One region of the Collimonas sp. GW821-FHT02H07 genome, then DNA from elsewhere that is predicted to be linked to it. Evidence: predicted binding sites of a transcription regulator. Region 1 holds the regulator's gene; each other region holds the start of a gene.
What was found. Region 1 encodes LexA, which represses DNA repair genes until DNA is damaged. Its sites were predicted from a motif close to ACTGTATNNNNATACAGT; they were not measured.
Positions count from the first base shown of each region.

Region 2: a site for LexA is predicted at 4,105-4,122, ahead of AC07V8_RS04100 (VRR-NUC domain-containing protein). Genes of this name have one in related genera too.
Region 3: a site for LexA is predicted at 8,660-8,677, ahead of AC07V8_RS17135 (PA0069 family radical SAM protein). Genes of this name have one in related genera too.

Region 1 covers NZ_JBWKVC010000009.1:189,700-200,406, forward strand. Annotated here, with positions in the region: gene AC07V8_RS15790 (replicative DNA helicase) at 1-1,365, opposite strand, end outside; gene AC07V8_RS15795 (hypothetical protein) at 1,364-1,486, shown strand; gene rplI (50S ribosomal protein L9) at 1,483-1,935, opposite strand; gene rpsR (30S ribosomal protein S18) at 1,962-2,246, opposite strand; gene priB (primosomal replication protein N) at 2,297-2,614, opposite strand; gene rpsF (30S ribosomal protein S6) at 2,661-3,029, opposite strand; gene lexA (transcriptional repressor LexA) at 3,342-3,989, shown strand; gene AC07V8_RS15825 (RNA methyltransferase) at 4,037-4,813, opposite strand; gene AC07V8_RS15830 (inositol monophosphatase family protein) at 5,076-5,879, shown strand; gene AC07V8_RS15835 (VOC family protein) at 6,037-6,495, shown strand; gene AC07V8_RS15840 (DEAD/DEAH box helicase) at 6,784-8,130, shown strand; gene AC07V8_RS15845 (hypothetical protein) at 8,337-8,903, opposite strand; gene AC07V8_RS15850 (Csu type fimbrial protein) at 9,299-9,886, opposite strand; gene AC07V8_RS15855 (hypothetical protein) at 9,982-10,707, opposite strand, start outside.
Region 2 covers NZ_JBWKVC010000002.1:192,460-203,166, forward strand. Annotated here, with positions in the region: gene AC07V8_RS04090 (TFIIB-type zinc ribbon-containing protein) at 1-90, shown strand, start outside; gene AC07V8_RS04095 (ATP-dependent DNA helicase) at 121-2,379, opposite strand; gene AC07V8_RS04100 (VRR-NUC domain-containing protein) at 2,379-4,049, opposite strand; gene AC07V8_RS04105 (NADP-dependent malic enzyme) at 4,303-6,612, opposite strand; gene AC07V8_RS04110 (dihydroneopterin aldolase) at 6,952-7,395, opposite strand; gene AC07V8_RS04115 (sarcosine oxidase subunit gamma) at 7,395-8,000, opposite strand; gene AC07V8_RS04120 (sarcosine oxidase subunit alpha family protein) at 7,990-10,707, opposite strand, start outside.
Region 3 covers NZ_JBWKVC010000011.1:19,158-29,864, reverse strand. Annotated here, with positions in the region: gene AC07V8_RS17170 (replication-associated recombination protein A) at 1-1,198, opposite strand, end outside; gene fdxA (ferredoxin FdxA) at 1,393-1,725, shown strand; gene lolA (outer membrane lipoprotein chaperone LolA) at 1,763-2,413, opposite strand; gene AC07V8_RS17155 (DNA translocase FtsK) at 2,466-4,820, opposite strand; gene trxB (thioredoxin-disulfide reductase) at 5,182-6,138, shown strand; gene AC07V8_RS17145 (Smr/MutS family protein) at 6,224-6,868, shown strand; gene AC07V8_RS17140 (GNAT family N-acetyltransferase) at 6,852-7,439, opposite strand; gene AC07V8_RS17135 (PA0069 family radical SAM protein) at 7,510-8,646, opposite strand; gene AC07V8_RS17130 (helix-turn-helix domain-containing protein) at 8,748-9,968, shown strand; gene AC07V8_RS17125 (Vgb family protein) at 10,015-10,692, shown strand.

The DNA.
Region 1 (10,707 bases):
ATAGTTGTCGAACTTGGTGTATTGCCCGAGGAAGCTGAGGCGCACGCTGCCGATCGGACCGTTACGCTGCTTGCCGATAATAATTTCCGCAGTGCCCTTTTCCTGCGAATCGGGGTTGTATACCTCGTCGCGGTAAATGAACAGGATGACGTCGGCATCCTGCTCGATAGCGCCGGATTCGCGCAAGTCGGACATGACCGGGCGTTTGTTGGGGCGTTGTTCCAGCGAGCGGTTCAGCTGCGACAGCGCGATCACCGGGCACTGCAGCTCTTTGGCCAGGCCCTTCAGGTTACGCGAGATTTCAGAAATTTCAGTGGCGCGGTTTTCACCGGCGTTATTGGCTGACATCAGCTGCAGGTAGTCGATAATGATCAGTCCCAGCGTGCCGCACTGGCGCGACAGGCGGCGCGCGCGGGCGCGCAGTTCGATCGAGCTGAGCGCCGGGGTTTCATCGATGAACAGCTGGGCATCGTTCATCTTCTGGATTGCGTGAGTCAGGCGCGGCCAGTCCTCGTCGTTGAGGCGGCCGGTGCGCAGGCGATGCTGGTCGAGCTTGCCGACCGAACCCAGCATACGCATGGCGAGCTGGGCGCCGCCCATTTCCATTGAAAAGATCGCCACCGGCAAGCCGCTGTCGATCGCCACGTTCTCGCCGATGTTGACCGAGAACGCGGTCTTGCCCATGGACGGCCGTCCCGCCACGATCACCAGGTCGCCCTTTTGCAGGCCGGAAGTCATCTTGTCGAGATCAATGAAGCCGGTCGAAACGCCGGTGATATCGCTCTGGTTGTCGCGGTTGTAGAGCTCATCGATGCGCTCCACCACCTGCGTCAGCAGCGGCTGGATTTCCTGGAAGCCCTGGGCGCCGCGCGCCCCCTCTTCGGCGATCGCGAAAATCTTCGATTCCGCCTCGTCCAGCATCTGCTTGACTTCCTTGCCTTGCGGGCTGAAAGCCTGGCCGGAAATTTCGTCGGCGACAGTAATCAGTTTGCGCAAGACGCCGCGATCGCGCACGATCTCGGCGTAGCGGCGGATGTTGGCCGCCGATGGCGTATTTTGCGCCAGCGCATTGAGGTAGCTCAGGCCGCCGACTTCTTCCGCCTTGCCAGTGCCGCTCAGCGATTCATAGACCGTGATCACGTCGGCAGGCCTGCTGCCGTTGATCAGCTTGACCATGTGCTGGAAGATGATCCGATGATCGTAGCGATAGAAATCGTCGGCATTGACGAAGTCCGCGATCTTGTCCCACGCCGCATTATCCAGCAGCAATCCGCCTAAAACGGACTGTTCTGCTTCGATCGAATGGGGTGGTACGCGGAGGGAATCTAACTGCGGATCGGACGGTGCTTTAGAAGGTGCTTTCATGGCGCGAATTATACCTGCTTCTTATAAGCGTCTTGCTGCACTGCCAGAAAAAGGGCGTAAAAAAAGCCGGGAAAACCCGGCTTTTTTAAGTGCAATGATTTTTTTGCCAACAGCGTATTAAACGTGTTCGCCGATCACTGCGATGACGATGTCAACCACGACGTCGGTGTGCAGAGCAACCGCAACAGCGTGTTCGCCAGTGGTCTTCAGCGGGCCGTTCGGCAGGCGAACTTGTGCTTTTTCAACTGGGAAGCCTTGCTTGGTCAGCGCTTCAGCGATGTCGAAGTTGGTCACGGAACCGAACAGACGGCCGTCAACGCCCGACTTTTGCGAGATCTGAACAGTCAGACCGTTCAGTTTTTCGCCTTGGCCTTGCGCCACAGCCAGCTTGGCTGCTGCCGCTGTTTCCAGGTCAGCGCGCTTCGCTTCGAATTCAGCGATGGCGGTAGTGGTAGCACGACGCGCCATGCGTTGCGGGATCAGGAAGTTACGTGCGTAACCGTCCTTGACGCGAACAACTTCACCCAGGTTGCCGAGATTAACGACTTTTTCCAACAGAATAACTTGCATATTTTTCTCCTATTTCAAGTCGTCAATTAAGCGTTGTGCAGATCGGTGTATGGCAGCAGCGCCAGGAAACGTGCGCGCTTGATCGCAGTGTCCACTTGACGTTGATAGATTGCCTTGGTGCCGGTCAGACGTGCTGGCATGATCTTGCCGTTTTCCTGAACAAAATCCTTGAGCGTGTCGACATCCTTGTAGTCAACGCTGGCAACGTGTGCAGCGGTGAAACGGCAGAATTTCTTGCGCTTGAACAGCGGGTTTTGTTGTTGACGCTTGTTTTTCAGTTTGCTTTTATCGAACTTTTTACCGAATGCCATTTTTGGCTCCTGTATCTAAAATAATGAATCTGCAATTTCCGCTATGTTCCCTAGGAACCGTCTGCTTCCATTGCAGCGAAATCCGTGATGTGAAATACCAGACTCCTGCCATTGCGGCTCTTACGCGCCATAAAACCGGTAAACCAGAAGGTGCCCCCCAATGGCGCCTGACTGAATCTTCCCGAAATCTCGCCGACGGCTAGCGCGGCGATTTCGAATTCGATCAAACGCTTGATTCCTGCTTCAATCGGCTCCGAACGGTGCTGCAGATTTGCAGATACGATCGGAATGCCTGCCGGTGTATAACGTATGACTTCACGTTCGGCAATTTCGGCAACCAGCTGAAACACGTTATTGGCTTGGCTCACTCCTGACGGACTCGATGGCTATAAGAATGCTGGCGGGGCAGATAAATCAGGCTGCCGGCGCTTCAGTGCGATGGCTCTTGGCAGCATCTTCCTTCTGCACAGCCTTCATCATTGGCGAAGGACCGGTTTCGGCCTTCTTCAGCTTGACGGTCAGATGACGCAATACTGCATCATTGAACTTGAAGCCGGTTTCGATTTCAGCCAGAGTTTCGCTGTCGCACTCGATGTTCAGGCAAACGTAATGCGCTTTTGCCAGTTTCTGGATCAGGTATGCCAGTTGACGACGGCCCCAGTCTTCCACGCGATGCACAGTGCCGCCACGTGTGGTGACGATACCTTTGTAGCGTTCGATCATTGCAGGCACTTGCTCGCTTTGATCTGGATGGACGATAAATACGATTTCATAATGACGCATGTAAGCTCCTTTTGGACTGATTGAAGAATCGCCCACCTCGGCGTCAAGACGAGTGTGGGAAGAGGAAAACCAGCAATAGTACGCGCAATTGCAACAAAACTCAATGTTTTCAGGCGCTCGCGGCCGCACAAACATAAGGAAGTGGCTAATCCGCATCAATTTATCTTGCATTTGCACAAATACTGTACAAAAATACAGACTGTTGATATACACAGCACAAATGTAGTACAACGCTTTTATGTCGCTCTTGTCGCTTTGTGCCTCTATCTGAATTGGATAGCCTCGGCTGTCAAACCTAGCCTTCAAACACTTATGATTAAACTGACCGCCCGCCAACAGCAAATCCTCGACCTGATCAAGGACGCCATCGAAAACACCGGCTTTCCACCGACGCGTGCGGAAATCGCGACCGAACTCGGCTTCCGTTCGGCGAATGCGGCAGAAGAACATTTGCAGGCGCTGGCGCGCAAGGGCGCCATCGTGATCGCCCCAGGCACCTCGCGCGGCATCCGCCTGACGGAAACCACGCTGCGCAGCCAGGGCACGCAACTGGCGCTGCCCCACCCGTCCCTGATGCAGCTCAGCCTGCCGCTGGTCGGCCGCGTCGCCGCCGGCTCGCCCATCCTGGCGCAGGAGCACATCCAGGCCAGCTACAACGTCGACCCCGCCCTGTTCAGCGCCAAGCCGGACTATCTGCTGAAGGTTCGCGGCATGTCGATGCGCGACGCCGGCATCCTGGATGGCGACTTGCTGGCGGTAAAGAAAGTCGACAGCGCAAGAAACGGCCAGATCGTCGTGGCCCGGCTGGGCGACGACGTCACCGTCAAGCGCTATCAGAAATCCGGTTCGGTGATCCAGCTGCTTCCCGAAAATCCCGATTTTGAGCCCATCGTGGTCAACGCCCAGGAAGACTTCGCCCTGGAAGGCCTGGCGGTCGGCCTGCTGCGTAGCTGGAACTAAGGAGCAACCAGAAACACGGCCGGGCCTGCCGCAACGGCAGACCGCCGTCAGGAGCGGTCGAGCCGGCGCCGCTTGGTCAATATCTGGCTGGCGATGCCGCGCAGGATGTTAACCTCTTCGGTTTCCAGCTGGGTTCGCGAAAACAGCCGCTTCAGGCGCGGCATCAATTTTTTCGGGCTGGCGGGATCGAGAAATTCAATTTCGATCAAAGCCTGCTCCAGATGCGCAAACATGCCGTCGATGTCGCTCAGACTGGCCGCATTGCCCTGGAAACCAATCTCGCCGGCGCCTGCGGGCGACAAATCTTCACTGGCGGCAACCCGGCATTCATAGGCCAGCACCTGCACCGCCTGCGCCAGATTCAGCGACGAGTATTCCGGATTGGCAGGGATATTCAGCAAGACATTGCACTTCTCCACCACTTCATTGGGCAAGCCATAACGCTCGCTGCCAAACAACACCGCGGCATTGAGGCTGACGTCGCCTGCGAGCTGCGCCGCCAGCGCGCGCGGCGCAGTCAGGGGCGGCGAGAATTCGCGCAAGCGGGCGCTCAGGGCGGCCGCGAAATTACAACCCTCCAAGGCTTGCTCAACGCTGTCGACGATTCGCGCCGAGGCCAGGATATCCTGTGCGCCGCTGGCGAAGGCTACGGCTTCTTCGCGCTGCAAGACGTCAGGGAAACGCGGATTGACCAGGACCAGCTCGGAAAATCCCATGGTTTTGATCGCGCGAGCGGCAGCGCCGACATTGCCGGGACTGCTGGTTTCGACCAGCACGAAGCGCAGCCGCTGAAAAAGAGACGTATTGATTTTCGCCGTGTTCATTTGTGCTCTCCACTCAAGCGACGAGCGCTATCAAACGAAAGAAAATCTGTGTTCATCTGGCCTTTCGGGTAAAAGTAAGCGGTCAATTATGCAATCTAGGTTTAAAATAGCGCCATAACGCAGATTTCTGCGACTAAAAGCTGCTTATTTATCAAAATAAGCGTCAATAGCCGCCGGAAAGTCCGCATCGTTCATTATTATCAATCAATAGGCGGTTCTGTTCCCGGTTGGCACAGTGCCGCCATTTTAACGGAACCCGATCATGCATCCAATGCTCAATACGGCCATCAAGGCCGCACGTCGCGGCGCCGCGGTTATCTCGCGCGCCTCTTTCGACCTCGATTTGCTGAAAGTCACCAAAAAGCAGCACAACGATTTCGTCACCGAAGTCGACCAGGCTGCCGAAGCCGCGATTATTGACGTATTGAAGAATGCCTATCCCGATCACGCCATCCTGGCCGAAGAATCGGGCGCTTCCGCCAACTTGCACGACGACAACGAAAACGTCTGGATCATCGATCCGCTCGACGGCACCACCAACTTCATCCACGGCTTCCCGCAGTATTGCGTCTCTATCGCCTTGCAGCATCGCGGCCAGATCACCCAGGCCGTGGTCTACGATCCAACCCGCAACGATCTGTTCACCGCCACCAAAGGCTCCGGCGCCTACCTGAACGACAAGCGGATCCGCGTCGGCAAGCGCGACAAGATCGCTGACGCCCTGATCGGCACCGGCTTTCCGTTCCGAGTAACCGACGGCCCGGTCATGGACGAGTACATCAAGATGTTCCGCGTGATGACCCAAAGCTGCGCCGGCCTGCGCCGTCCCGGCTCCGCTGCACTCGACCTGGCCTATCTGGCGGCCGGTCGCCTGGACGGCTTCTTTGAAAAAGGCCTGAAACCTTGGGACATCGCTGCCGGCTCCTTGCTGATCAGCGAATCTGGCGGCATCATCGGCGACTTCACCGGTGAGTCCGATTACCTGTACAAGGGCGACGTACTGGCCGGCAGCCCTAAGGTGTTCGCACAAATGGTCAGCCTGCTGTCGCCATACGCCACAAAATAAGAACTTGCCGATGACAGCAAGAAATGCTGGTTCTTGCTGTCATTCTGGAAACTGATACTTTTGTCAGTTCAACTGCGCGGCTGAGAGACTACAATGCATGCGCAACGACATCATTGGACACTTTTAACGACCATTTCTCAACCCACAGGAGAGCAACATGGCAGTCAAAGCTATCCCCGACGGCTACACCAGCGTCACTCCCTACCTCTCTATCGACGGCGCAGCCGCAGCACTCGAATTCTATAAAAAAGCATTCAATGCAGTAGAAATACTGCGCATGGAAGGCCCCGACAAAAAAATCGGCCACGCGGAAATTCAGATCGGCAACGCGCGCATCATGCTGGCGGATGAGTGTCCGGAAATGCTGATCCGCAGCCCCAAGTCGCTTGGCGCAGCGAGCATGAGCATCGTGCTTTACGTCGACAATGTCGATGTCACCTATCCCCAGGCAATTGCTGCCGGCGGGATAGAAGTCAGGGCACTGCAAGATCAGTTCTATGGCGACCGCTCCGCTACCCTCAGGGATCCGTTCGGCCACGTCTGGACCGTCAGCACCCATATCGCCGATTACTCGGAAGAAGAGTTGCGTGAACGTGCCGCGGCTGCAATGAAATAAGTTCCTACCGACTGCCAGACGTGCCCCGCCTTGCTCTGCAAGCGGCGCGCCGGCGGTCATTTTGCGCCGCTCCCCGCTGAATACAGCGGAAACGCTTGCCTGTAGCGCGCCGTTGTTATACTCTGCGGCGACACAGCAAATTCTCCAGTCAAATACTGCTGTCAAGGATGTTATCGGACCCGGGAGCGTATTCCTCGGTCAGGGTGGCTCCAATCTCCTCTAATCCCGTTTGCCTGCGACTGGCGCCTTACAAAAGGCGACAGGCCGATATTATTCTATTGAGTTGTCATGTCTTTTTCTGAACTCGGCTTGTCCGAAGCCATCGTTCGTGCCGTAACCGAACACGGATACACCACCCCTACCCCAATCCAGACGCAGGCGATTCCTGCAGTGCTGGCCGGCGGCGATTTGCTGGCCGGCGCCCAGACCGGCACCGGCAAGACCGCCGGCTTCACCTTGCCGGTGCTGCACCGCCTGTCGACCTCGGCCACCAATCCGACCGGCAGCCAGCGTCCGATCCGCGCGCTGGTGCTGACCCCGACCCGCGAGCTGGCAGCCCAGGTCGAGGAAAGCGTGCGCCTGTACGGCAAATACCTGAAGCTGACCTCGGCCGTGATTTTCGGCGGCGTCGGCATCAATCCGCAAATCAAGCTACTCAAGCATGGCGTCGATATCCTGGTGTGCACCCCGGGCCGCCTGCTGGATCACATGCAGCAAGGCACCGTCAATCTGAACCACGTGGAAATCCTGATTCTCGACGAAGCTGACCGCATGCTGGACATGGGCTTCATCCGCGACATCAAGAAGATTCTTGCGGTGCTGCCGAAGAAGCGCCAGAACCTGCTGTTCTCCGCCACCTTCTCGGACGAGATCAAGATCCTCGCCGACAATTTGCTGAACTCGCCGGCCATGATCGAAGTGGCGCGCCGCAATTCGACCGTGGAAGTGATCCAGCAAAAGATCCATCCGGTGGACCGCGACCGCAAGCACCCGTTGCTGGCGCATCTGATCAAGACCCATCAATGGTCGCAGGTGCTGGTGTTTACCCGCACCAAGCACGGCGCCAACAAGCTGGTCGAGCAGCTGGAAAAAGACGGCATCAGCGGCATGGCGATCCACGGCAACAAGAGCCAGTCTGCCCGCACCCGCGCGCTGGCCGAGTTCAAGGACGGCAGCCTGCAAGTGCTGGTAGCGACCGACATCGCCGCCCGCGGCATCGATATCGACCAGTTGCCGCACGTGGTCAATTACGACCTGCCTAACGTGCCGGAAGACTATGTGCACCGGATCGGCCGTACCGGCCGTGCCGGCGCCACCGGCGAAGCTGTGTCGCTGGTATGCGTGGACGAACACCAGATGTTGAAAGACATCGAGAAGCTGATCAAGCGCGAACTGCCGAAAGAAGTGATTGCCGGCTTCGAGCCGGATCCTAACGCCCGCGCCCAGCCTATCCAGCTGCGCAGCGGCGGCGGCGGTCAACGTGCCGGCGGAGGTGGCGGTGGACGCGGCCGTTCGCCCGGCGGCACGCCAGGCGGCGCCAAGCCGGCCCAGGGGCCATCGCGCGGCCACGGTGGCGGCAACGGTTCACAGGCACGCCCGGCGGCCCCACGCCGCTCCGGCGGACGCGGCCGTTAAACCGGCTGAATCCAGGCAAACCGGTGGCGCCGCTGTCAGCAGCGCCACCGGCAGCATCCCGCATAAAAGATAATGCATGACGATCGGGCCTGACCTGCAGTCCAGACCTGATCAACCCCGACCTCCGGCGAAGCCGGCCATACAGTTCCTCCCCCCATCCTGAACGCCATCCGCCGCGGATACAACGCCCGGATATTTTAGTTCGATCAATTCAAGCAATTCGACAAGCCCTCGTGGATGGTCGTTGTCGTGGCCGGCAGCGTCGCCTGCATCGGCCTTGCAACCGACAACGCACTGTAGAACGTCGCTATCGGGGTTTGCGGCGCCAGTGGCGTACGACATGCCCAGGTCCGCGCATCTACCATCACCTTGCCGGTAGCGCTATCGATCGCTGCATTGCTGCCAGCAAAAGTCCAGATGCATTCACCGATGAGGCTGTCGGCCTGCCGTACCGAACAGCGGTAGCGCAAAGCCTGCAGGTTGCTGAATTCGCCTTCGCAGAAGGTGTCGCCGCAGACGTCGTCGAAATCCCTCACCAGGCGCCGCTCAAGGCCATGGAATGCGTCCCAGCCCTGCTCCTGGCCGGGATAATCAACGGCATCGACATATTCCGGTGTTGCCATGGCAGGCACAGCGCCGAGACCCAGCGCAAAGACGATCGGCGCCAATGCCATAGGAAAAAGACTGGCGCGCAGGGTGTTCTTGTAATCATTCCCGGTGCGATGTGAAGTACCCGATTTGATGGTTGCGAACGGATTGGCTAAAGCATGCATGCAATTCTCCTCAATGACAGATGATCATGAAGGCGCCGCGGCGGATATGCAGCGCCGGATATTTGACACCAGAGAGATGCCAATAACACAATCATAATGTCGACCAGAAACGAGCCGCCCTAAGCGTGCACCTAACTTGCTTGAAGATTTACCGGCGCGCACTTTGACGCGCGGCGCATCGCATCACCTTTCGCTCATGCGCGTGGTGGCCAGCTGATGCGATTTCTTTTTCAGAAATTTTACTGTCGCTGTTGTCGGCAAACGATACAGCATCGTACCGCGCACGCTCGAACCTGCACGCCAAGAAGGACGGCGCGCGGAACTGGGTTAGCGCAGGTCGCGCGATGCCGGCACGATTGGACTCGAACCAATTTAAGGCGCCGCTTTCATCCGTCTTAAAAAGTGACCGTGGCGACGACAATATCGGTATAGGTGGCGGCAATTGCCGAAATCTGACCTGCCGGAACGCTGGCGTAAATGGTGATTGCCGTGGGGGAGCCGTTTGCAGTAACGGCGGCCGGCGAGGTTGCCGCTGTATTCCCCCATGTCACGGTATACCCGCTGTCTGAAAATAAACCGTAATTGAGATATGTCGGCGTACCTCCGCCGCTGGAGAGTCGCCTCAACGGTACTGCGTTAGTGGATCCGGTATTGGCATTAGCGCCTTGTCCGAGCGTAATGACAGGGTTGTCGCCTGTGGTGCAGGTCGTGGCAACGCTGGCGGTAGCGGTCTGGTTGGCCGTGGCATTGGTGACGATCGGGTCATAGGTCGTTGTGAAGCCGAGCGTTGAAATGCTGCAGTTATTAGCAATGGTGACCGTATTGGTCATGGTGGCGGTGCCGGTACCCGCTGACGCACTACTACAAACAATTGCCGCTGCGATGATGAAAATACCGTTCCGCACACATTTTTTCATAGCTGCTCTCCCGATTGACATTTTGTTGGGTCCTACCCATTCGCTCCAGACCTTGTAATTACGCATGTCGCTTTTCCCAGCGACACTCTTTTGCAAGTACCGCTTGATGGCTTATTGAAAGTACGCAGCCTTCCAATACGGCTCGCCATGAAATCCCATGCTTATGGGATGGTGAAAATCCCCTGAATGCCAAGGCCACTCACCGCGGGCTGGCCGGATCCTGTGACCAGAACAGATAAGCCTTTCACAGCAGATTTGTCCGTCTCGCTCCTGACGTTCAGGTTGGATACAACAAATTTCATGTTAAATGTCCCGCTGAGATTTTTCAGGCCCGCAAGGACCGCCCCCGATTGTCCGCCTAGTTGACTGAGTATGTGCTTCAGCACCGTACCCGTATTGACTGTCAAATTATTGTTCGCGATCTCAATGAACTGGTTTTCTGAAATTTTGGTAAATGCAAAATTGGCGCCGGCACTGCCGCCCGTCTTGACAAACACATACATGCTGGCGCCTGCCGGCACCGAAATAGACAATTGACGATTGCCATCCAGCGACAGGTCAGCTTGATCCACAATTAATTGCAATACCAGCCCGCTACTGCCGGTGTCGGTCATCTCTGCACCCAGGCTCACGCGCGTCGTCATGACGCCGCCGGCACTCTTGGGGATCGGATTGCCCACGACCGTATATGCCAAGCTGAGCGTATCGGCAGACGTCGGCTTGCCGGGCAGCGTCACACCGCTCAAGAACTGATCCAAGGTATAGGGATTGCCGTTGATGGCGATACTGTCTTTTTGAATCGCAAGGTAGTTGGAAGGCTGCGACCAGTCGCTGATGCCGACTACCGGAACGGGAATCCCGGCAAGCTGGGCCTGCGCCGCAATAGC
Region 2 (10,707 bases), on a different contig from region 1:
GAGCACCGCGCGCCTCAGCATGGCTCGCATTACAACGACTACCGCCGCCCCAAGAAAAAGGAAAGTTTCTGGCAAGAGCTGTTCGACTGACAGCCCGCTGCAGGCGATGGTGACTACGCTCTACGAAACCTGCCACCACGCCGGCAGCAGCTGCCTGATTTCCGGCCGTGCAAAGCGGTCGTCGATCAGGTACACCACGCCGCGGTCCTGCTGGGTGCGGATCACCCGGCCGGCGGCCTGCACCACTTTTTGCATGCCGGGATAAAGATAGGTGTAGTCGTAACCGTTGCCGAAAGTCTCACCCATGCGCCGCATGATCTGTTCGTTGACCGGATTGATCTGCGGCAGCCCCAGCGTGGCGATGAAAGCGCCGATCAGGCGCGCGCCAGGCAGGTCGATACCCTCGGCGAACGAGCCACCCAGCACCGCAAAGCCTATTCCTTGCGAGCTGTCGGTAAAGCGCGCCAGAAAATCTTCCCTTTCCCGTTCATCCATGCGGCGCGCCTGCAACCATAGCGGAATCTCCGGATACTGCTCGGCGAACAGCGCGGCGACCTTTTCCAGATAATCGTAGCTGCTGAAAAACATCAGATAATTGCCGGCCTGCTGCCGGTACTGACGCGCGATCAGTTCGACGATAGGCGCCAGCGAACGATCGCGATGCTGGAAACGGGTCGAGATGGCGGTCACCAGCTGCACCTGCAACTGGTCCGCGGTGAAGGGCGAAGGGACGTCGATCCAGGCGGTGTCGGCCGGCATGCCCAGCGTATCGCTGTAAAAATGCCAGGGACTCAAGGTGGCGGAAAACAGCACCGTGCTGCGCGCCGCGGCGAAACGTGGCGTCAGGAAAGGCGCCGGTACGATATTGCGGATGCATAGGGTGCTGCCCTGTCCGCTTTGGCGCGTGATGTCGAACAGCGAATGCGGGCCGAACAGCTCGGCCATGCGGGCGAAGTGCAAGGCGTCGAAATAGAATTGCTGCAGATGGCTGTCCATGGCGGCCGGATACTCCACCATATGGTCGGTGATATCCGCCACCGCCTGCAGCAGCGCGCCGACGAAGGCCTCTGGTATTTCCGCATAATGCAGGTAGTCGCCTTCCTGCTCCTTGCCCAGCGCATTCCATTGCCGGCTGACCCGGTCCAGTCCGCGCTTGAGCGCCGGCGGCGCGTTGCGGCGCAGGGCTTTCAGCTGGTTGTATTCCATTTCCGCGGAATACATCTTGCGCGCCCGGTCTATCATATTGTGCGCCTCATCCACCAGCACCCCCACCCGCCACTGGTTGATGCTGGCCATGCCATACAGCATGGCGCTGATGTCGAAATAGTAGTTGTAGTCGCCGACGATGACATCCGACCAGTTGGCCATTTCCTGGCTCAGGTAATAGGGACAGACCCGATGTTCGGCAGCCACCCGGCGCAAGCCATCGCGGTCCAGCGCACCGGCTTCGATCGCCGCACTGCGCGCCTGCGGCAGGCGGTCGTAGAAGCCTTGCGCCAAGGGGCAGGATTCGCCATGGCAGGCTTTGTCCGGATGTTCGCAAGCCTTGTCTCGGGCCACCAGTTCCAGCACACGCAGGGGCAAGGCCGGCGCACCCTGCTTGATGCGCGCCACGGCTTCCAGCGCCAGCGCCCTGCCGGAAGTCTTGGCCGCCAGGAAAAAGATCTTGTCCAGTGCCTGGCCCGGACTCGCCTTCAGCATCGGAAACAGGCTGCCGATGGTCTTGCCGATGCCGGTCGGCGCCTGCGCCAGCAGGCAGCGGCCGCTGACGGCGCTTTTGTAGACGGCTTCGGCCATGACACGCTGGCCGGGACGGAAATCCGCATGCGGAAACTGCAGCGCCGTCAGCTGCACATCGCGCGCAGTGCGATGGGCCATTTCCTGTTCGGCCCAGGCCAGGAAGCGCTGGCAATGATCTTCGAAGAATTGCCGCAATAGTTCCGCGGTCAGGTGCTCGGTCAGCAAGGTTTCCTTCTGGCTGCCGATATCGTAGTAGACCAGCGCCAGCTGCAGCTCGTCCAGGCCGCGGCTCTGGCACAGCAGGTGGCCGTAGATCCTGACCTGCGCCCAGTGCAGATGGCGATGGTTGTCCGGCATGCGGCCGAGGTCGCCGCGATACGTCTTGACTTCCTCTAGCCGGTTGAGGCGCGGATCGTAGCCGTCGGCGCGGCCGCGCACCAGCAAGGGACCGAAGCTGCCGCTCAGGCTGACTTCCGCCTCATAAGCTGGAGAACGGCGCGCCGCCACCACGGCATGGCCGGTGATGCCTTCCTGCGCCGTCGGCGACGGCGTGAAGCGCAGGTCGAGATCGCCCTGCTTGGCCGTGAATTCGCACAGCGCGCGCACGGCGACCACATATTGCGCAGGGGCCGTCGCCATCACGCGCTCTCCCCGGTCCATTGCACGTAATACACCGCAACCGGGATGTCATGCCGGGCGAAATAATCCAGCCAGCGGATCTGGTTGTCTTGCAGGCGGTCGCCCGGGCCCTTGACCTCGATCATCCGGTAGCGCTTCTCCGCCGGCCAGAACTGGATCAGGTCAGGCAGGCCGGAACGGTTGCTCTTGATATCCTGCAGGATGCGCTCGAAACATAGTTGCAGGTGTCGAGGCGGCAGACAATCCAGCGCCATGGCCAGCAATGCTTCATCGATGGCGCCCCAGAACACGAAGGGCGACTGGGTGTTTTCCTTGATGCGGAAATTGTGCAGGATGGTCCGCCGGTAGCCGCCGTTGCGCAGCAGCGCAAAGCCGGCCTCGAACTGCGGCGCACGGCGCAAACGGAAATCAGGACTGTGCAAATCGGCCGGTCCGCTCTGGAACGGATGGAAGAAAGCACCCGGCACCGGCGCGAACACAGCATCCCAGAACAACAGGCCGAACAGCGAATTGATCAGGGCGTTTTCGACATACAGCGCCGGCGCATCGGCACAGGTCAGGTGCCGGCTGAGCGCCCCTTCGACCGAGCTGCCCGGAGCAGGCCGCGGCAAGGCGATTTCGTGCTGGGAGATGCTGACAGCAGCGGACGGCGTCAATTTGGGATGGCCGAGCGCGCGCCGCAGACGCGGCATGACGCGCAGCAGCTGCTGCTGTTCGGCTTCGCTCTCGGCCTGCTGTTCCGCCTGCTGCGCCAATACAAACGCTGCTTCAGGCTGGCCGCAGCGCTCCAGCACCCGGATCGCCCGCAAGCGCGCGCCGGGCCGGCTGCTGCCGACATACAGGCGCAGCGCCGGCGCCAGCTCGCCATTGCGTTCATAGTGCTGGGCGACCTGGAACAGCAGCTTGCCGCGGCGCTCTTCCAGCCATGGGTTCGGATAAGGCTGGGCGGGGATATCCGCCAACACGGCATGCGGCTCCTCGCCGCCGAGAAAGCGCTCGCGGCAGGCATGCAGATGCAGGTAGTCGTCGATATCCTGGCGGCTGCTGAAACCTTGCGCGGCGGGCGACAGATCGACCTGCTCATATTTGAAGATGCCCAGTTCGGACAGCACGAATTCCGACCAGTCCTGGTACAGATTACCGAAAAACATCAGGCGCAGGCGGTCGCATAGCGCAGCCACCGGTTCGCATAGCTGCAACAGGCTGTCGGCGGCGCCGGGCCACCACTGCTCCAGGCTGCGCACGCCCGCCGCACCGTCCGCTACACCGCCCTCCATCTGCCGCAGGAAATCCAGCTGCTCGCTCTTGCGCGCCACCTGCCGCAGCTGCGGGAAAGCTGCCGCGATGTCGACCTTGGTCAGCACCCGGAACAACTGCCCGATATCCAGCAGCGGCCGCGGCTCGACCCAGCCCGCCGCAGTCAGCGGCGCCGCCGCGCTGGCGGTGCAGCCGATTTCATCGTAACGCAGCTTGCTGAGCCGGAACAGCTCGCCCTTGCGCATCACCATCCGCACCAGCAATGCCGCCGAGGCTTGCGGCAGGTTGCCGAAACCATCGACGAAGGCCTGCTCTTCCCGGCTCAGCAAATGGCGATAGCGGGCGCGCACCGAGTCCACAACGGTGACGAAGTTGTCCAGGTAGTAGAAACGGTTTTCCAGCGTTTTGTTCATGTTCCGGGTGCAGGAGCTCAGTGCCGCAATAAGCGTCGCTTTTACCTATTTTAACACTGTATAAACGTACAGTTATTCTGCACTATATAGGAATGCGGAACCACTAAGGACGGCGCTGTTGAAGCAGGACAGCGGCCGCGGCATGTTCGCCTGACGCAGCCCGGCAACTTTCCTCAGCCATCCATGCATAAAAAATCCCCGGCGCTACAGATGTCGCGCCGGGGATTTTTTACAGGTCTGAGATATTAAGCGATCACACTTTCTGCTTGGCCGAAATCGCATTCGCCACCACCAGCGCCGTCATGTTGACGACGCGGCGCACCGTGGCCGACGGGTTCAGGATGTGCACCGGGGCAGCGGCGCCCAGCAGCACCGGGCCTACCGTCACGCCCTGGCCGCCAGTCATCTTCAGCACGTTGAACAGGATGTTGGCGGCATCCAGGTTCGGCGTGATCAGCACATTGGCGTCGCCCGACAGGGTTGATTTCGGCAGGTATTGAGCGCGCAATTCCGCGCTCAAGGCGGCATCGCCGTGCATCTCGCCATCGGCCTCGACATCCGGCATGCGCTTGACGAACAGGTCGCGCGCAGCGCGCATCTTCTTGGCCGACGGCCGGTTGCTGGAACCGAACATCGAGTGCGACAGGAAAGCCACCTTGGGCGGCACGCCGAAACGGCGCACTTCTTCCACCGCCATGGCAGCGATGTCGGCCAGCTGCTCTGCGCTCGGATCGTCGTTGACGAAAGTGTCGGCGATGAACAAGGTGTGCTTGTCCAGCACCAGGCCGTTCATGGCGGCGAAGCCCTTGGCGCCTTCGCGCAGGCCGATGATGTCGCTGACATGTTCCAGGTGGCTGTCGAAGCGTCCCACCAGGCCGCACAGCATGCCGTCGGCGTCGCCCAGCTTGACCAGCATCGACGCGATGGTCGTGTTCGAACGGCGCAAGGTCGATTTCGCCATCTCCGGCGTCACGCCGTCGCGCGCCTTGATCTCGTGATAGGCCTCCCAGTACTGGCGGAAACGGACGTCGTCTTCCGGATTGATCAGCTCGAAATCGCGCCCCGCCTGCAAGCGCAGGCCGGCGCGCTTGATGCGCGCTTCGATCACGGCCGGACGGCCGATCAGGATGGGCCGCACCAGCTTTTCTTCCAGTGCGATCTGCACCGCGCGCAGCACGCGCTCATCTTCGCCCTCAGCATAGACGATGCGCTGCGGCTCGCCGCGCGCAGCCAGGAATACCGGACGCATGAACATGCCGGTGTGGCTGACGAAACGCATCAGCGACTGGCGATAGGCATCCATGTCCTTGATCGGACGCGTCGCCACGCCCGATTCTTCGGCAGCGCGCGCCACCGCAGGCGCGATGCGCAGGATCAGGCGCGAATCGAAAGGCTTGGGAATGATGTACTCGGGGCCGAACTGCAGTTCCTGGCCGGCATAGGCCGACGCCACTTCCTCGCTGATTTCGGCCTTGGTCAGGTCGGCGATCTCGCGCACGCAAGCGACCTTCATCGCCTCGGTGATGCTGGTGGCGCCGCAATCCAGCGCGCCGCGGAAAATGTAGGGGAAGCACAGCACGTTGTTGACCTGGTTCGGATAATCCGAACGGCCGGTGGCGATGATGCAGTCCGGCCGCGCTTCCAGCGCAAGCTCCGGACGGATTTCCGGTTCCGGATTGGCCAGCGCCAGGATGATAGGCTGGCTGCCCATGGTCTTGACCATATCCTGCGACAGCACGCCAGGCGCCGAACAGCCGAGGAAGACGTCGGCGCCGACGATCGCATCGGCCAGCGTGCGCGCGTCGGTAGCCTGCAGATAGCGCTGCTTGGAAACATCCAGCTTGTCTTCGCGCTTGTCGTGGATCACGCCGCGCGAATCGCAGACGAAAATGTTTTCGCGCTTGACGCCCAGCTCGACCATCAGGTCGAGGCAGGCAATCGCCGCCGCGCCGGCGCCCGAAGCCACCAGCTTGACTTCGCCGATCTTCTTGTTGACCAGTTCCAGGCCGTTCAGCAGCGCAGCCGATGAAATGATGGCGGTGCCGTGCTGATCGTCATGGAAGACCGGGATCTTCATGCGCTCGCGCAGCTTCTTCTCGATGTAGAAACATTCCGGCGCCTTGATGTCTTCCAGGTTGATGCCGCCCAGGGTCGGCTCCAGCGCCGCGATGATCTCGACCAGCTTGTCCGGATCGCGCTCGGCCAGTTCGATATCGAACACATCGATGCCGGCGAAATTATGGAACAGGCAGCCCTTGCCTTCCATCACCGGCTTGCCGGCCAGCGGGCCGATATCGCCCAGGCCCAGCACGGCGGTGCCGTTGGTGACCACGCCGACCAGGTTGGCGCGCGAAGTGTATTCCACCGCCATCTCAGGATCTTCATGGATCGCCAGGCAGGCGTAGGCCACGCCCGGAGAATATGCCAGCGACAGGTCGCGCTGGTTCGACAAAGGCTTGGTCGGCACCACGGCGATCTTGCCGCGCGTCGGGCTGCGGTGATATTCCAGCGCAGCATCGCGCAGGGCCTGCTCGGCCGCTGAAAGAGTGGTGGGGGTGCTCATTGATGGTCTCCTGGATACGATAATGTGTGAGGTAGCAACGCCCTGGCAGAAGATTTAGCGGTCCGCCCTGACGGCGCCCGCTAGCTCTGTTTTCTGCCAATGAAGATGCTTATTGGAAAGGAAATATACTCGGTGCGATTGTCGTTGGAATAGTGCTGCTGATAGCAAATGGTAGACGAAACTGGCGCAACTTGCAGCCTTCCGTTAAAAAAATCGCAAGCCGGTTTTAACTAAAAATTATACTTAAAACAAAAAGCCCGCTTATGCGGGCTTTTTGTCGGCAGATACAGGTCATAGCTAAATTATTACCCTACATCAACAAAAAAAATCCTGTTCCGATCATGCAGTAACGCCGCTTTCCAGCGTCTGCGCCAGCAGCAATGTTTCATAGCTCCAGCGCGTCCAGCTCGAAGCTACGCCCAGGCGCGCGGTATTAGGACGGATCTTCGGCTTGTGGATCGCCACCCGTATTTCATCGAGCATGGGGAATTGGCGGAAGGACAGGCTGGCGACTTCCGAGGCCAGCGTCTCCAGCAGACGCGTATGCGGCTTGGCTTGCAGGAAGGCGGTGACCACGCTGCAATAATGATCGTAGTCGATCACCGCGGCGGCGTCGACGTCGCCTGCGCCGTTGCCGCCGGTCTTGTACGACAGTTCGATGTCCAGCTCGACCGCCTGCGGCTTTTCATGCTCGTGCGGATGCAGGCCGACACTGGTCATCGCGGACAAGCCCTCGACGAAAATCTGCCAGCGCACGCCGCTGGCGATGTTTTCATTCTTCATCAGAGGTACTCCTGGCAGGCGTCCAGTAAAATGCGGCCGAAATAATCGGCAAAGCTGCGGCGGATGATCAGCTCATAGGCGCCGTCTTCCAAAGGACGAAGCAAGACGCCGGCCTTGAAATAATGGCTCTGCGCGCACTGGCCGGCCTTGAACACGCCGGCATGGAAATCCAGCGGGCAGCCCTTCTGCAAGACTGCGCGCGCCTTTGTGCCGCTGAGCACCAGGCTGGTGCTGCCGCTGCTGACATCCACCACCGAAGCGAACTCTCCCGCCAGCGCGCCGGCCAGGTCGGCGCACAGCGCAGGCAGGCGCGGCTGCCTGGACTGGATCAGCCATTCGTTCGGCGCCAGCCAGTAGATGACGAACTGTTCGCTTTCGGCGATCGTATTCGGCTGCACTGGCAATGCTGCACCGGTGAGATCCTTGACTGCCCGCAGGAAGCTTGCTGATCCAGCATCGCCCTTGATATTGATCAACTCCAGGAAAGGCTTCTCTTCCAGCCGGACCGGCTGGTTGGCGCCCACCGTGAGCGGCGCCAGCAACTGTCCCAGTTCCGCCAATGGCGATTCCTGCTGCACCTGAAAAAGCTGGGTTTCATTCAACATGTTGACGGACTCCTTCTGCATCGTAGAACACCAGGCTGCTGATCTTGGCGGCAATATTGCGGCCGTTCTCCAGCGATATGCTGACTTCTTGCCCCATCTTGCCGAGGCCGCCCTTGATCAGCGCGAAGGCGATCGAGCGCTGCAGGATCGGGCTGAAGTAACTGGACGTCACATGCCCTATCATGCTGCCGGTCGGCCCGTTGCTGGGCTCGGCCAGGATCTGGCTGCCTTCCGGCAGCACGAAATCCTTGTCTTCGCTAAGCAGGCCCACCAGCTGCTTGCGGTTCTCGCCGGCGGTATCCGAGCGCGACAGCGAGCGCTTGCCGAGGAAATCCTTGGACTTGGCGACCAGCCCGCCCATGCCGAGGTCGAACGGCGTGACCGAGCCGTCGGTATCCTGGCCGACGATGATGTAGCCCTTCTCTGCCCGCAGCACGTGCATGGTTTCGGTGCCGTAAGGCGTGATGTCGAACTCCTTGCCGGCCTCGATGATGGCGTCCCAGATCGCCCGCCCCATGTTGGCCGGCACGTTCACCTCATACGACAGTTCGCCGGAAAAGCTGATGCGCATGATGCGGGTGAAGACGCTGTTGATGCTGCCTTCGCGGAACGACATGAAGGGAAATTTCTCGTTGGAGAAATCGATGTCCTTGCAGACTTTCTGCAGCACCCGGCGGGCGTTCGGCCCCACCACCGCAAAGGTGGCGAAATGATCGGTCACGGAAGTCAGGTTGACCTTCAGGTGCGGCCATTCGGTCTGCAGCCAGCGCTCCATCCAGTCCAGCACGCGCGCCGCGCCGCCGGTGGTGGTGCTCATCAGGAAATGCTGTTCGCCCAGGCGCACCGTGACGCCGTCGTCGAACACCATGCCGTTCTCATCCAGCATCAGGCCGTAGCGGCACTTGCCGACTTCCAGCTTGTTCCAGGGATTGGTATACATCCAGTTCAGCAGCGTGACGGCATCCGGTCCCTGCACGTCGATCTTGCCCAGGGTGGAGGCATCGAGAATGCCGACGCTGTTGCGCGCCGCCAGGCATTCGCGCGATACCGCCGCATGCAGGTCTTCCTGTCCGCGCGGGTAGTACCAGGGACGCTTCCAGTTGCCGACATCTTCGAACAAGGCGCCCTGCTCCAGATGCCAGGGATGGATGCACGTCTTGCGGATAGGCGTCAGGAACTCGCCCAGTTCGCGGCCAGCCACCGTGCCGAAGCTCACAGGCGTGTAGTTGGGGCGGAAAGTCGTGGTGCCGGTTTGCGGGATGCTCTGGCCCAGCACTTCGGCCAGGATCGCCATGCCGTTGATATTGCCAAGCTTGCCCTGGTCGGTGCCGAAGCCGAGCGCGGTGTAGCGCTTGACATGTTCGACCGAGTGATAGCCCTCGCGCGCGGCCAGATAGATATCGGCAGCGGAGACATCGTTCTGGTAATCGACGAACTGCTTGGGGTCGCGTCCGACCTGCTTGCGGTCGCCCACCAGCCACAGCGGCATGATCGGCGCTTCCGACAATTCCGCCACTTTCCAGTTCGGCAGCGCCACCGGCCTCAAGCCAGCCGACTCGACAGCCCGCTGCGCGGCCAAGGCGCCATCGCGCAAGGCGCCGGCCAGGCTGAAATCGCCATTGGCGGCGCCGGCGCTGGTTTCCTTTTGCATCGCCGAGCCCGGCACAAAGCAGGCTTTTTCATTGTTCCAGTGCGCCTTGCCGCCGGACTGGGCGAACAGATGGATGACCGGATTCCAACCGCCGGAAACGCCCAGCAAGTCGCAGGCAAGCGATGTGATGAACTGCCCCGGCACGCCATCGCTATGCGCGGCGACTTCCACCTTTTTGATGTGGCGGCTGCCGTGCGCGGTCACCACCACGGCGTCATTGATGATGCGGACGCCCTGCCGTTTGGCGGCGGCCGGCAGGCTGCTGCTGCCAGCTGGACGCGGATCGACCACGGTCACTTCGGCGCCGTTGCTCTTTAAGTCGAGAGCGGTCTGATAGGCATCGTCATTGTTGGCAAAAATCACCGCCTTGCGTCCAGGCAGCACGCTATAGCGATGGATATAGGTCGACACCGCCGAGGCCAGCATGATGCCTGGCAGATCGTTATTGCCGAACACGATAGGCCGCTCATGAGCGCCAGTGGCCAGCACCACGTGCTTGGCGCGCACCTTCCACAGGCGTTCGCGCACTTTGCCGCCCCGCTGCGCCAGCGGCAGATGCTCGCTCAGGCGCTGGGTCACGGTCACCAGGTTGTGATCCTGGTAGCCGAATGCGGTGCTGCGCGACAGGATCGTCACTTCCGGCAAGACCTGCAATTCCGCGCTGATTTTCGCTACCCACGCGGCGGCCGGCAAGCCGTCGATCTGCGCCGGCCCCGACAGCAGGCTGCCACCCAGTTCCGACTGATCGTCGACCAGCACTACCCGCGCGCCCGATTGCGCCGCCACCCACGCCGCCGCCAGGCCGGCCGGGCCGGCGCCGGCCACCAGCACGTCGCAATGGGCATAGGTCTTCTCGTAGCGGTCCGGATCGAGCTCGGCCGGCGCCTTGCCGAAGCCCGCGGCTTCGCGTATCACTTCTTCGTACTTGCCCCACCAGCTGCGCGGCCACTTGAAGGTCTTGTAGTAAAAACCGGCCGGAATGAAGCGGGCGAACAGCTGATTGATCGCCATGCGGTCGTTTTCGATGCTGGGGCTGGCGTTGACGCTGGTCGCGCT
Region 3 (10,707 bases), on a different contig from region 1:
TGCCGTCCGGAAGGTAGGTTTCTCCTGCCGCGTAGGCATGCGGTTCGTCGTGCGCATAGCGGTACTCGTGGCCGTAGCCGAGTTCCTTCATCAGCTTGGTCGGCGCATTGCGCAGATGCACCGGCACTTCGCGCGACTTGTCCTTGCGCACAAATGCCATGGCCTGGTTGAAAGCGTTGTAGCCGGCGTTGCTCTTGGCGGCGATCGCCAGGTAGATGACCGCCTGCCCCAGCGCCAGCTCGCCTTCCGGCGAACCCAGCCGCTCGAAGGTGGCGGCGGCGTCGGTGGCGATCTGCATCGCGCGCGGATCGGCCAGGCCGATATCTTCCCAGGCCATGCGGATGATCCGCCGCGACAGGTACTTGGGATCGGCGCCGCCGTCCAGCATGCGGCACAGCCAGTACAGCGCGCCATCCGGGCTGGAGCCGCGCACCGATTTATGCAGGGCGGAAATCTGGTCGTAGAAATTATCGCCGCCCTTGTCGAAACGGCGCGCATTCAAGGTCAGCGCATTTTGCAGGAACTCGCTGGTGACCTGGGTCACGCCGGAAGCCTTGATGGCGCTGCCGCTCTGCTCCAGCAAATTGAGCAATCGACGCGCATCGCCGTCGGCATAGCCGATCAGGGTGTCTACCGCCGCGTCGTCGAACTGCAGGTGCGACAGCACGCGCTGCTGCGCGCGCTTCAGCAGCTGCTTCAGTTCGTCGTCGGTGAGCGCCTGCAGCACATACACTTGCGCTCGCGACAGCAGAGCCGAATTGACTTCAAACGAAGGATTTTCGGTGGTCGCGCCAATGAAAGTCACCAAGCCCGATTCTGCATACGGCAGCAAGGCATCTTGCTGCGATTTGTTGAAGCGATGAATTTCATCGACGAACAGGATGGTGTGCTTGCCCTGGGCCAGGTACTGCTGCGCCTGCTCCATCGCCGCGCGGATATCCTTGACGCCGGAAAACACTGCCGACAGCGGGATGAATTCGCAGTCGAAGGCATTCGCAGTCAAACGCGCCAGCGTGGTCTTGCCGACCCCCGGCGGCCCCCACAGGATCATGGAATGCGGCCGCCCCGATTCAAACGCCAGCCGCAGCGGCTTGCCCTCCCCCAGCAAATGGCTCTGCCCAATCACTTCGTCCAGAGTCGCCGGACGCAGGGCTTCGGCCAATGGCGGAGTGGGTGCTACTGTAAAGAGATCGGACATGAAGATGGTTCTGTGAAAATGTGCTCTGTTTGAAAAATGAAATCAGATGATGCATGGGCAGAATCCCGCCGATCCGTCGTAGCGCCGTTGCCGGCGCAAAAACCGCAATTGTGAGAGAATCCCACTCGATTTTGACGCCAACGCCAGCATTTCGCGCTGGCCTAAACCAGCCGCCAACCCGGATCCGCACTATCATGCCCTTTGTCGTCACCGATTCCTGCATCCAGTGCAAGTACACCGACTGCGTCGAAGTCTGTCCCATGGACTGCTTCCGGCAAGGACCGAACTTCCTGGTGATCGTGTCCGACAACTGCATCGACTGCTCGATGTGCGTGCCGGAATGTCCGGTCGGCGCGATCTATAACGAAATCGACTTACCCGACGAGCAACGCCATTTCATCGAAATCAACGCCCGTTTGGCAACTCACCCCGACTGGAAGCCGATCACCCGCTCACAAGCGCCATTGCCCGACCACGAAGCCTGGCGCGAAGTCGCCAATAAGCTGGAATTCCTGAAGCTGGCGTAACGTGGGCGCAAATGCCTGCCCACCCTACTCAATTCAATTACTGATTCAAAACGTCCGCGCCCTTGGGCACCACAAACTTGAACTGCCCGGCCGACAAAGGCGGATTCTTGACGAAATTCTTGAAGGTCAGCAGCGACACCTGGCCAAACGAATCGCGCAGTTCCATCGCCTGCGGTATGCCGTCGCGCAAGCCGATGCCGATATGGTCGAAAGTCGTGTCCTTGGCTTTCGGCGTCGCTTCCAGCCACTCCATGCCGTCCTTGGCCTGGCCTTCTTTCAGGACAAAATTCTTTTCCAGGTCGTTGCTGCCGAACAGGATCGCCGCCGGCGACGAGCCGAGCGCGTTGCCCAGGCTCTTGGTGGTGACCTGGTTCAGGTCCTTGTCGTAGATGAACAGCTTGTCGCCATCAGCCTGCAGGATCTGCTCGTACGGCTTTTGATAGGTCCAGATGAACTTGCCCGGCCGCGCGAAAACGAAGATGCCGCTGGAGGTGCTGGAAACCTTCGGCGTCTTGCTGCCGGCATCGATTTTCACCAGCTGCTGGTAGAACTCGCCCTTGGCCGACTGCGTGCTGCTGACGAAGGACTTGAACTGCTCCAGCGCGCTGGCGCCGGCCAGCGAAGGCAGCAGCGCCATGCTCAGCGACAGGCCGATAATCAGGCGTCCCGATTTGATCCTGGCAAACATATTGTTCCTGGGTGCGCCGATCAGGCTGGCGGTAATTTTCTTTTGCATATTCCTACTCCGTATTGCTGCTGTTGCCATTACCCGCCGGCACCAGGATTTCCCGGTTGCCGTTGGATTGCATGGTTGAGACCAGGCCGCTGGTTTCCATCTGCTCCAGCAAGCGCGCCGCACGGTTGTAGCCGATGCGCAGATGGCGCTGTACCAGAGAAATCGAAGCCCGCCGGTTCTTGAGCACCACCGCCACCGCCTGGTCGTAAAGTTCGTCGCCTTCGGTGCCGCCGGTGGCTGCGCCGCCGACAGCGCCGTCGCCGCCGTCTTCCAGCACGCCGCCTTCCAGTATGCCTTCGATGTAATTCGGCTCGCCCTGTTCCTTCAGGTAATCGACCACCCGGTGCACTTCTTCATCCGAGACAAAGGCGCCGTGGACGCGGATCGGCAAGCCGGTGCCGGGCGGCATGTACAGCATGTCGCCCATGCCCAGCAGCGCCTCCGCTCCCATCTGGTCGAGAATCGTGCGCGAGTCGATCTTGCTGCTGACCTGGAACGCAATGCGGGTCGGCACGTTGGCCTTGATCAGGCCGGTGATCACATCTACAGATGGGCGCTGTGTCGCCAGAATCAAGTGGATGCCGGCGGCGCGCGCTTTCTGGGCGATGCGGGCGATCAGTTCTTCCACCTTCTTGCCGACCACCATCATGAGGTCGGCCAGCTCGTCGATGATGACCACGATGGTCGGCAGCTTCTCCAGCGGTTCCGGCGCGTCCGGCGTCAGGCTGAACGGATTCGGAATTTTCTCTTCGCGCTTGTCGGCGTCGATGATCTTCTGGTTGTAGCCGGCCAGGTTGCGCACGCCCAGCTTCGACATCAGCTTGTAGCGGCGCTCCATCTCGTTCACTGCCCAGTTGAGCGCATGGCCGGCCTGGCGCATGTCGGTCACCACCGGCGCCAGCAGATGCGGGATGCCTTCGTAGATCGACAGTTCCAGCATTTTCGGATCGATCAGGATCAGGCGCACCTGGTTCGGGTCGGATTTGTACAGCAAGGAAAGGATGGTGGCGTTGATCCCCACCGACTTGCCCGAACCGGTAGTGCCGGCCACCAGCAAGTGCGGCATCTTGGCCAGGTCGGCCACCACCGGATGGCCGGCGATATCCTTGCCGAGCGCAATGGTGAGGCTGGAGACGCCGTCGTTATACACCTTGGAGCCGAGAATCTCGGTCAGGCGCACAATCTGCCGTTTCGGATTCGGCAGTTCCAGGCCCATGTACATCTTGCCCGGGATGACTTCGACCACGCGGATCGAGGTCAGCGACAGCGAACGCGCCAGGTCGCGCGCCAGGCCGACGATCTGGCTGCCCTTGACGCCGGTCGCCGGCTCGATTTCATAACGCGTGATCACCGGCCCCGGATGCGCCGCCACCACCGTCACCTGGACGCCGAAATCGGAGAGCTTCTTCTCGATCAGGCGGCTGGTGAATTCCAGCGTTTCGACGCTGACGGTCTGCTGCGCCGGCGGCGCTTCATCCAGCAGCGACAAAGGCGGCAGGTTGGTGTCAGGCAGGTCTTCAAACAGCGCGCTCTGCTTTTCCTTCTGCACCCGCTCGGATTTCGGCACCGCGACGATCTGCGGCTCGATGCGGATCGGCGGCGCCACCACGATCTTGGCGCGCTCCTGCACCACCACCTCTTCGCGCTTGACGGCGGCGACCTGGCCGACCTTGCGGTCCTGGCGCGCGATGTAGAAATTCTTCAGCCACAGCAAGCCATTTTCGATGCCGGCGCCGATGCGCTCCGCCAGCGTCAGCCAGGACATATGGAAAAACAGGCTGATGCCGAGCGCAAACAGCAGCAGCAGGAACAAGGTGCCGCCGGTGAAGCCGAGCGCATTCTGCGCGCCGCTGCCGATCAGCTGGCCCAGCACGCCGCCCGGGGCGCGCGGCAGCTGTACGTGGGCCGCCAGCCATTGCATGCGGGTGTATTCGAGGCCCAGGCTGCCGACCAGGATCAGGACAAAGCCGGCGCCGCGGATCAAGCCTTCCTGGCTGTGTTCCGGCTCGGCGTTTTTCTCCACCACGAAGCGCTGCGAAATACGCCGGTAGCCCTGCCACAGGGTGCGCAGCAGCAGCGCGCACCACCACCAGGCGGAGGCGCCGAAGACGAACAGCATCAGGTCGGACACCCAGGCGCCGACACGGCCGCCCCAGTTATGCATGCGCGGCACCAGAGCGCCATGCGACCAGCCGGGATCGGACTTGGAATAGGTGGCGAAAATGATGAGCAGATAGGCCGTGATGACCGCATAGATGATCCAGCGCGCTTCATACAACAGCCGCACCAGACGGCTTGGCAAAGGCGCCGCGTCCTGCGGTTTGGCATTGCGGGTATAGGCTTGGCTTGTTCTAGTCATAAATCCGGTTGATGTTGCTTTAGTGTTGCGTCTTGAAAATGGTTTAAGACCTTGCATCTCGCATAAGTTCCATGGATAAACCCTGGCTCAATCATGCATGGCAAGTTGAAATTATGCACCCAATACCTATATATATAACCAGTGTTTGATGTTTCCAGTTGCAACATGCGTAAAAAACAAGCCTGGCGCGCGCGAATTTTGATGCGCCGCACACGTACAGCGGCTTGCTCGACTATAATCTTACCGAGTTTTTGAGCGCCATTTGATGATCTTGACAATATTTATCCGCCACAAGCGTGCATAAAACGGCATTGTTCAAATCCATGACGCTCCCGACATTTGTTACCTAAGGCCTTCTTCCATGACTACTACCAAACCCGCCAAGCACGCCCATGTACTGATCCTCGGCTCCGGACCTGCCGGCTACAGCGCCGCCGTCTACGCCGCGCGCGCCAACCTGAAGCCGGTGCTGATCACCGGCGTCGAGCAAGGCGGCCAGCTGATGACCACGACCGACGTCGAAAACTGGCCGGGCGATCCGCATGGCGTGCAAGGCCCGGAACTGATGCAGCGCCTGCTCAAGCACGCGGAAGAATTCAACACCGAAATCATTTTCGACCATATCCACACCACCAAGTTGTCGGAAAGGCCATTCCGCCTGCTCGGCGACAATGGCGAATACACCTGCGACGCCCTGATCATCGCCACCGGCGCCTCGGCCCAGTACCTCGGCCTGCCGTCGGAAGAAGCCTTCATGGGCAAAGGCGTTTCCGCCTGCGCCACCTGCGACGGTTTCTTCTACCGCGGCCAGGAAGTGGCCGTGGTCGGCGGCGGCAATACCGCTGTGGAAGAAGCGCTGTACCTGTCCAACATCGCCAGCAAGGTCACGCTGATCCATCGCCGCGACAAGTTCCGCGCCGAACCGATCCTGGTCGACCGCCTCAACGCCAAGGTCACCGAAGGCAAGATCGTCATCAAGTACAACTACACGCTGGACGAAGTCACTGGCGACGCCAGCGGCGTCACCGGCATCAACATCAAGTCGGTGGCCGACGGCAGCATCACGCCGATCACGCTGCACGGCGTCTTCATCGCCATCGGCCACAAGCCCAACACCGGCATTTTCGACGGCCAGCTGGAGATGCATAACGGCTACATCAAGACCAAGACCGGTCTCGAAGGCATGGCGACAGCGACCAGCGTGCCGGGCGTATTCGCCGCCGGCGATGTGCAGGACCATATCTACCGCCAGGCCATCACCAGCGCCGGCACCGGTTGCATGGCAGCGCTGGATGCACAGCGTTTCCTGGAAGACTAGGCTTCCAGGAAGGGTAAAGTTCACGCGTGGGCACGATGTGCCCACCCTACCCCGCCGCCTTTCATTATTAGCAGACGCACATATCATGGCCGGCCCGATCAAAGACTTCAGCGCCCTCAAATCGCTGCGCAAGGAAATCAAGGCGCAGGACGAAGCACGCCAGGCCGCCGCGGCTGAAGCCAAGCGCCGCGAGCAGGAAGCGCGGCGCGACGCCGACATCTTCCGCAGCAGCATCGGCAACGTCAAGCCGCTCGCCGTGCCACCCAAATTCACGCCCGCCATCCCGCGCCCGCTGCCGATAGCCCGCCAGCACATCGCCGACGAACAAGCCGCGCTGGAAGAATCGCTGTCGGACGAGTTCAACATCGAAACCCTGCTCGACACCGATGAAACGCTCAGCTTCGCCCGCAACGGCATCGGCCCCGATGTCATGCGCAAGCTGCGGCGCGGCCACTGGACCATCCAGCAGCAGCTCGACCTGCACGGCCTGCGGCGCGAAGAGGCGCGCGAAGCCCTGGCCGAATTCCTGCGCCTGGCCGCCAAGCGCGGCTGGCGCTGCGTCCGCATCATCCATGGCAAAGGCCTGGGCTCGGTCAACAAGGAACCGGTGCTGAAATCCAAGGTGCGCAACTGGCTGGTGCAAAAGGATGAAGTACTGGCCTTCTGCCAGGCCACCGCGGCCGAGGGCGGCTCAGGCGCGCTGCTGGTGCTGCTCAAAGGCCAGTTGTAAAGCTCTTCCCCTCTGTTTCCATCGAAATTCGACCGCGCGACGGGCAGGTTTTAGCCGCCTTGTTGCGCGGAAAAGTCAGCCGCATGGCAACCCGTTGCCCCAGCCCCGCTTCGGCCTCGTGCCTGAGCGCCGCCGCCAGGAAATCCGGCGCCGCCCCCAGCGTGACAAAGCCGAACTTGCGATACAGCGCCTGGCTGGGCGCGAACTCCAGGAAAGTGGTCAGGTATAAAGTCGGGATCGCGCGCGCATTGCCCCAGGCGACGACCGCCGCCAGCAAGGCGCTGCCTATGCCGTGCCGGCCATAGGCAGGCAGGACGTCAAGTTCCGCCAGCACCGCCACCTGGCCATGCATGGCGACGCAGGCAAAACCGAGCACCGTGGCGGCGCTGTCCTTTGCCACCCACAGCATGCCGGCCGCCTGCGCAGCCATGAGTTTTTCGCGCGCCATCGTTTCGCCGCGCAGATGCAGCGGCAGCAGCCGTTCAGGGAACAGCGTCGCGGCCGCCCTCTCCACTGCGGCCAAAGCCGCAACATCATCCGCCGCCGCCAATTCAATCCGGTAACCGGTCACACTGATCCTCCATCAACAACATCGCACACTATCGTTCACCGTTCCGCCCGCGCCGGCGCCGGCGAAATCGCTAAAACAAATCCATCTGCGGCTTCTGCTCTGCAGGCAGCTGCGGGCGCTTGAAGCGCGAGGTATCCAGGCTGGAAAACGAACCGCGCTGGACCAGGCCGAAACGCGCCACTGCTTTTTCGTAGCGCTGCCTCAGAAAATCGGCCCAGATGCCTTCGCCGCGCATGCGCTTACCGAAATCCGCATTGTAGTCGGCGCCGCCGCGCATTTCCCGGACGTGGTTCATGACGCGCTTCGCACGGTCAGGGAAATGCGCATTCAGCCAATCCTGGAACAGCGGATTCACCTCCCACGGCAAGCGCAGCACAATGTAATTGGCGCGCACCGCGCCCGCCTCCGCCGCTGCTTCGATGATGCGCTCCAGGTCCGGCTCGTTGATGAAGGGGATCAGCGGCGCAATGCTGACGCTGACCGGAATGCCGGCGTCGGCCAGCGTCCGTATGGTGCGCAAACGCCGCGCCGGCGCGGCGGCGCGCGGCTCCAGCGTGCGCGCAATGGCCGGATCCAGCGTGGTGATGGTGACCGCCGCCACCGCCTGGTTCCTGGCCGCCATCGCCGCCAGCAAATCGATATCGCGCTCGATCAGCGACGACTTGGTGATCAGCGCCAACGGATGTTCGCAATCGTGCAAGACCTGCAGGATGCGGCGCGTCAAGCCGAGCTCGCGCTCGCAGGGCTGATAGGCGTCGGTATTGACGCCGATGGCGATCGAGGCCGGCACATAGGATGGCTTGGCCAGCTCGCACAGCAGCAGCTGCGGCGCATTCACCTTGGCAAAAATCCGGCTCTCGAAATCCAGCCCGGGCGACAGGCCGAGATAGCTGTGCGTGGGCCGCGCAAAGCAATAGATGCAACCGTGTTCGCAGCCGCGATAGGGATTCAGGGAAACGCTGAACGGCAGGTCCGGCGAGGCATTGCGGCTGAGGATGCTTTTTGCCTGTTCCTCAGTCACGATGGTGCGCACCACGGGGGGCTCAAGCTGCTCATCCTCGCCGGCCCAGCCGTCGTCGAAATCTTCGCGCTGGTCGGTTTCGTAACGGCCTTGCATATTGCTGGTCGCACCCCGGCCTTTGCGCACCACGCTGGCTCCCTGGAAATGCATTACCTGGGCAGGATCCTTTTTTTGCTGATCCGACATCGAAGCACCAATCACTGTATGTATGTACAGTATTTTAGCGCAAACCGGGCAAATGCAACAGCATCCGCGGACCTCGTGGCGCGGCGGTGTATTCTATCGCCATGGACTCCTTGATAGCCGCCTCCGCGCGCGCCCTCGCTGCCGGCGACATACTCGGCGCCCTCAAGCGCGTTGCCCTGCGCGACGACCCGCCGGCGCTGGCCTTGCGCGGCATCGCCATGGCCCAGCTGGGCGAGCACCCGCGCGCGCGCGAGCTGCTGCGACTCGCCGCCCGCGGCTTCGGCGCCCACGAGGAGCTGGCGCGCGCACGCTGCGTGGTGGCCGAGGCCGAAGTGGCGCTGGCCGTGCGCGACCTCGGCAGCTCGCCGCGCACGCTGACGGCGGCCCTGGCCACGCTTGAAGCGCACGGCGATCACGCCAACGCGCTGCAGGCGCGGCTCATCGCGGTACGCAAACTCTTGCTGCTTGGCCGCCTGGACGAAGCCGAGGCGGCGCTGGCGCCGCTCGATGCGCGCGGCCTGCCGCCGTCGCTGGCGGCCGTGGCCGAGCTGGCGGCGGCGGAGCTGGCGCTGCGCTCCTTGCGCATCGGACCGGCGCAGGCGGCGCTAGCCCGTGCGCATGAGGCGGCCGGGCGCGCAGGCGTGCCGGCGCTGCTGGCCGAGGTGGCAGAGGCGCGGGCGACGCTTGATCGTCCTGCCGCCCGGCGCCTCTGTGCCGGCGGCGAGCAAATGCTGCGCCTCGACGAGGTGGCGGCGCTGCTGGCCTCCGACGCGCTGGTCATCGACGCTTGCCGGCGCGGGCTGGGCACAAGCGCTGCGTGGCAATCGCTGGCGCGCCGGCCGGTACTGTTCGCGCTGGCGCGCGCGCTGGCCGAGGCCTGGCCTGGCGATGTCGGGCGCGAAGCCTTGATCGCCTGCGCATTCGGCGCCCGCCACCCCAACGAATCGCACCGGGCGCGCCTGCGGGTCGAGATCGGCCGTCTGCGCGCACTCGTCACAGAACTGGCGCAGATCGAGGCTACCGCGCAAGGTTTCGTCCTCAAGCCGCTCGCCGAGCGCGCCGTGGCCGTGCTGGCGCCGCCCATCGATGGCGACCAGGCGGCGCTGGCAGCGCTGCTGGCCGACGGCGCGGCCTGGTCGACCTCGGCCCTGGCGCTGGCCCTGGGGGATAGCCAGCGCACCGTGCAGCGCGCGCTGGCCGAGCTGGAGGCCGCCGGACGGGTACGTTCAATCGGGCAGACGCGGATGCGCCGCTGGCTGGCGCCGCCGCTGGCAGGATTCACGACAATCTTGTTACTCCCCGCTACGCTGCAGATGGAATAGAGTTGTCTTACGGCGCCGATCCGAGATGCGCCATCAGGAGCCAGCAATGACCCAAAAAACCAGCAAAGACAAACCTCAGGCGACAGCACGCATGGCCGAGATCGTGCGCGAATACGGCCCCTTCGCCGGCGCCGCCAGCATCGCCGGCGTGACCCACGACGGCCAGCGCGTCTGGGCCGCCACCGGCGCCAGGCTGATCGCCTTCGATCCCGCGAGCGGCGAACCGACGCGCACGCTGGACTGCCCCTGCGACGCCGGCACCGCCTTCGACGGCCGCCACCTGTATCAGATCGCCGAGCAGCGCATCGACAAGATCGACCCCGCCAGCGGCAAGGTGCTGGCCTCGATCCCGGCGCCCGGCCACGGCAACGACTCCGGGCTGGCCTGGGCCGAGGGCAGCCTGTGGGTGGGCCAGCATCGCGACCGCAAGATCCACCAGATCGATCCGGCCACCGGCGCCATCATCCGCACCATCGAGTCCAACCGCTTCGTCACCGGCGTGACCTGGGTCGACGGCGAGCTGTGGCACGGCACATGGGAAGGCGACGAGAGCGAAATCCGCCGCGTCGACCCGGACAGCGGCGCCGTGCTGGAGCGGCTGGAAATGCCGCCCGGCGTCAACGTCAGCGGGCTCGAATCCGACGGCGCCGGCCTGTTTTACTGCGGCGGCGGAGGCAGCGGCAAGGTGCGCGCCGTGCGGCGTCCGAAAGCAGCCGGGTCGTAATCACCGTAGTAGCAC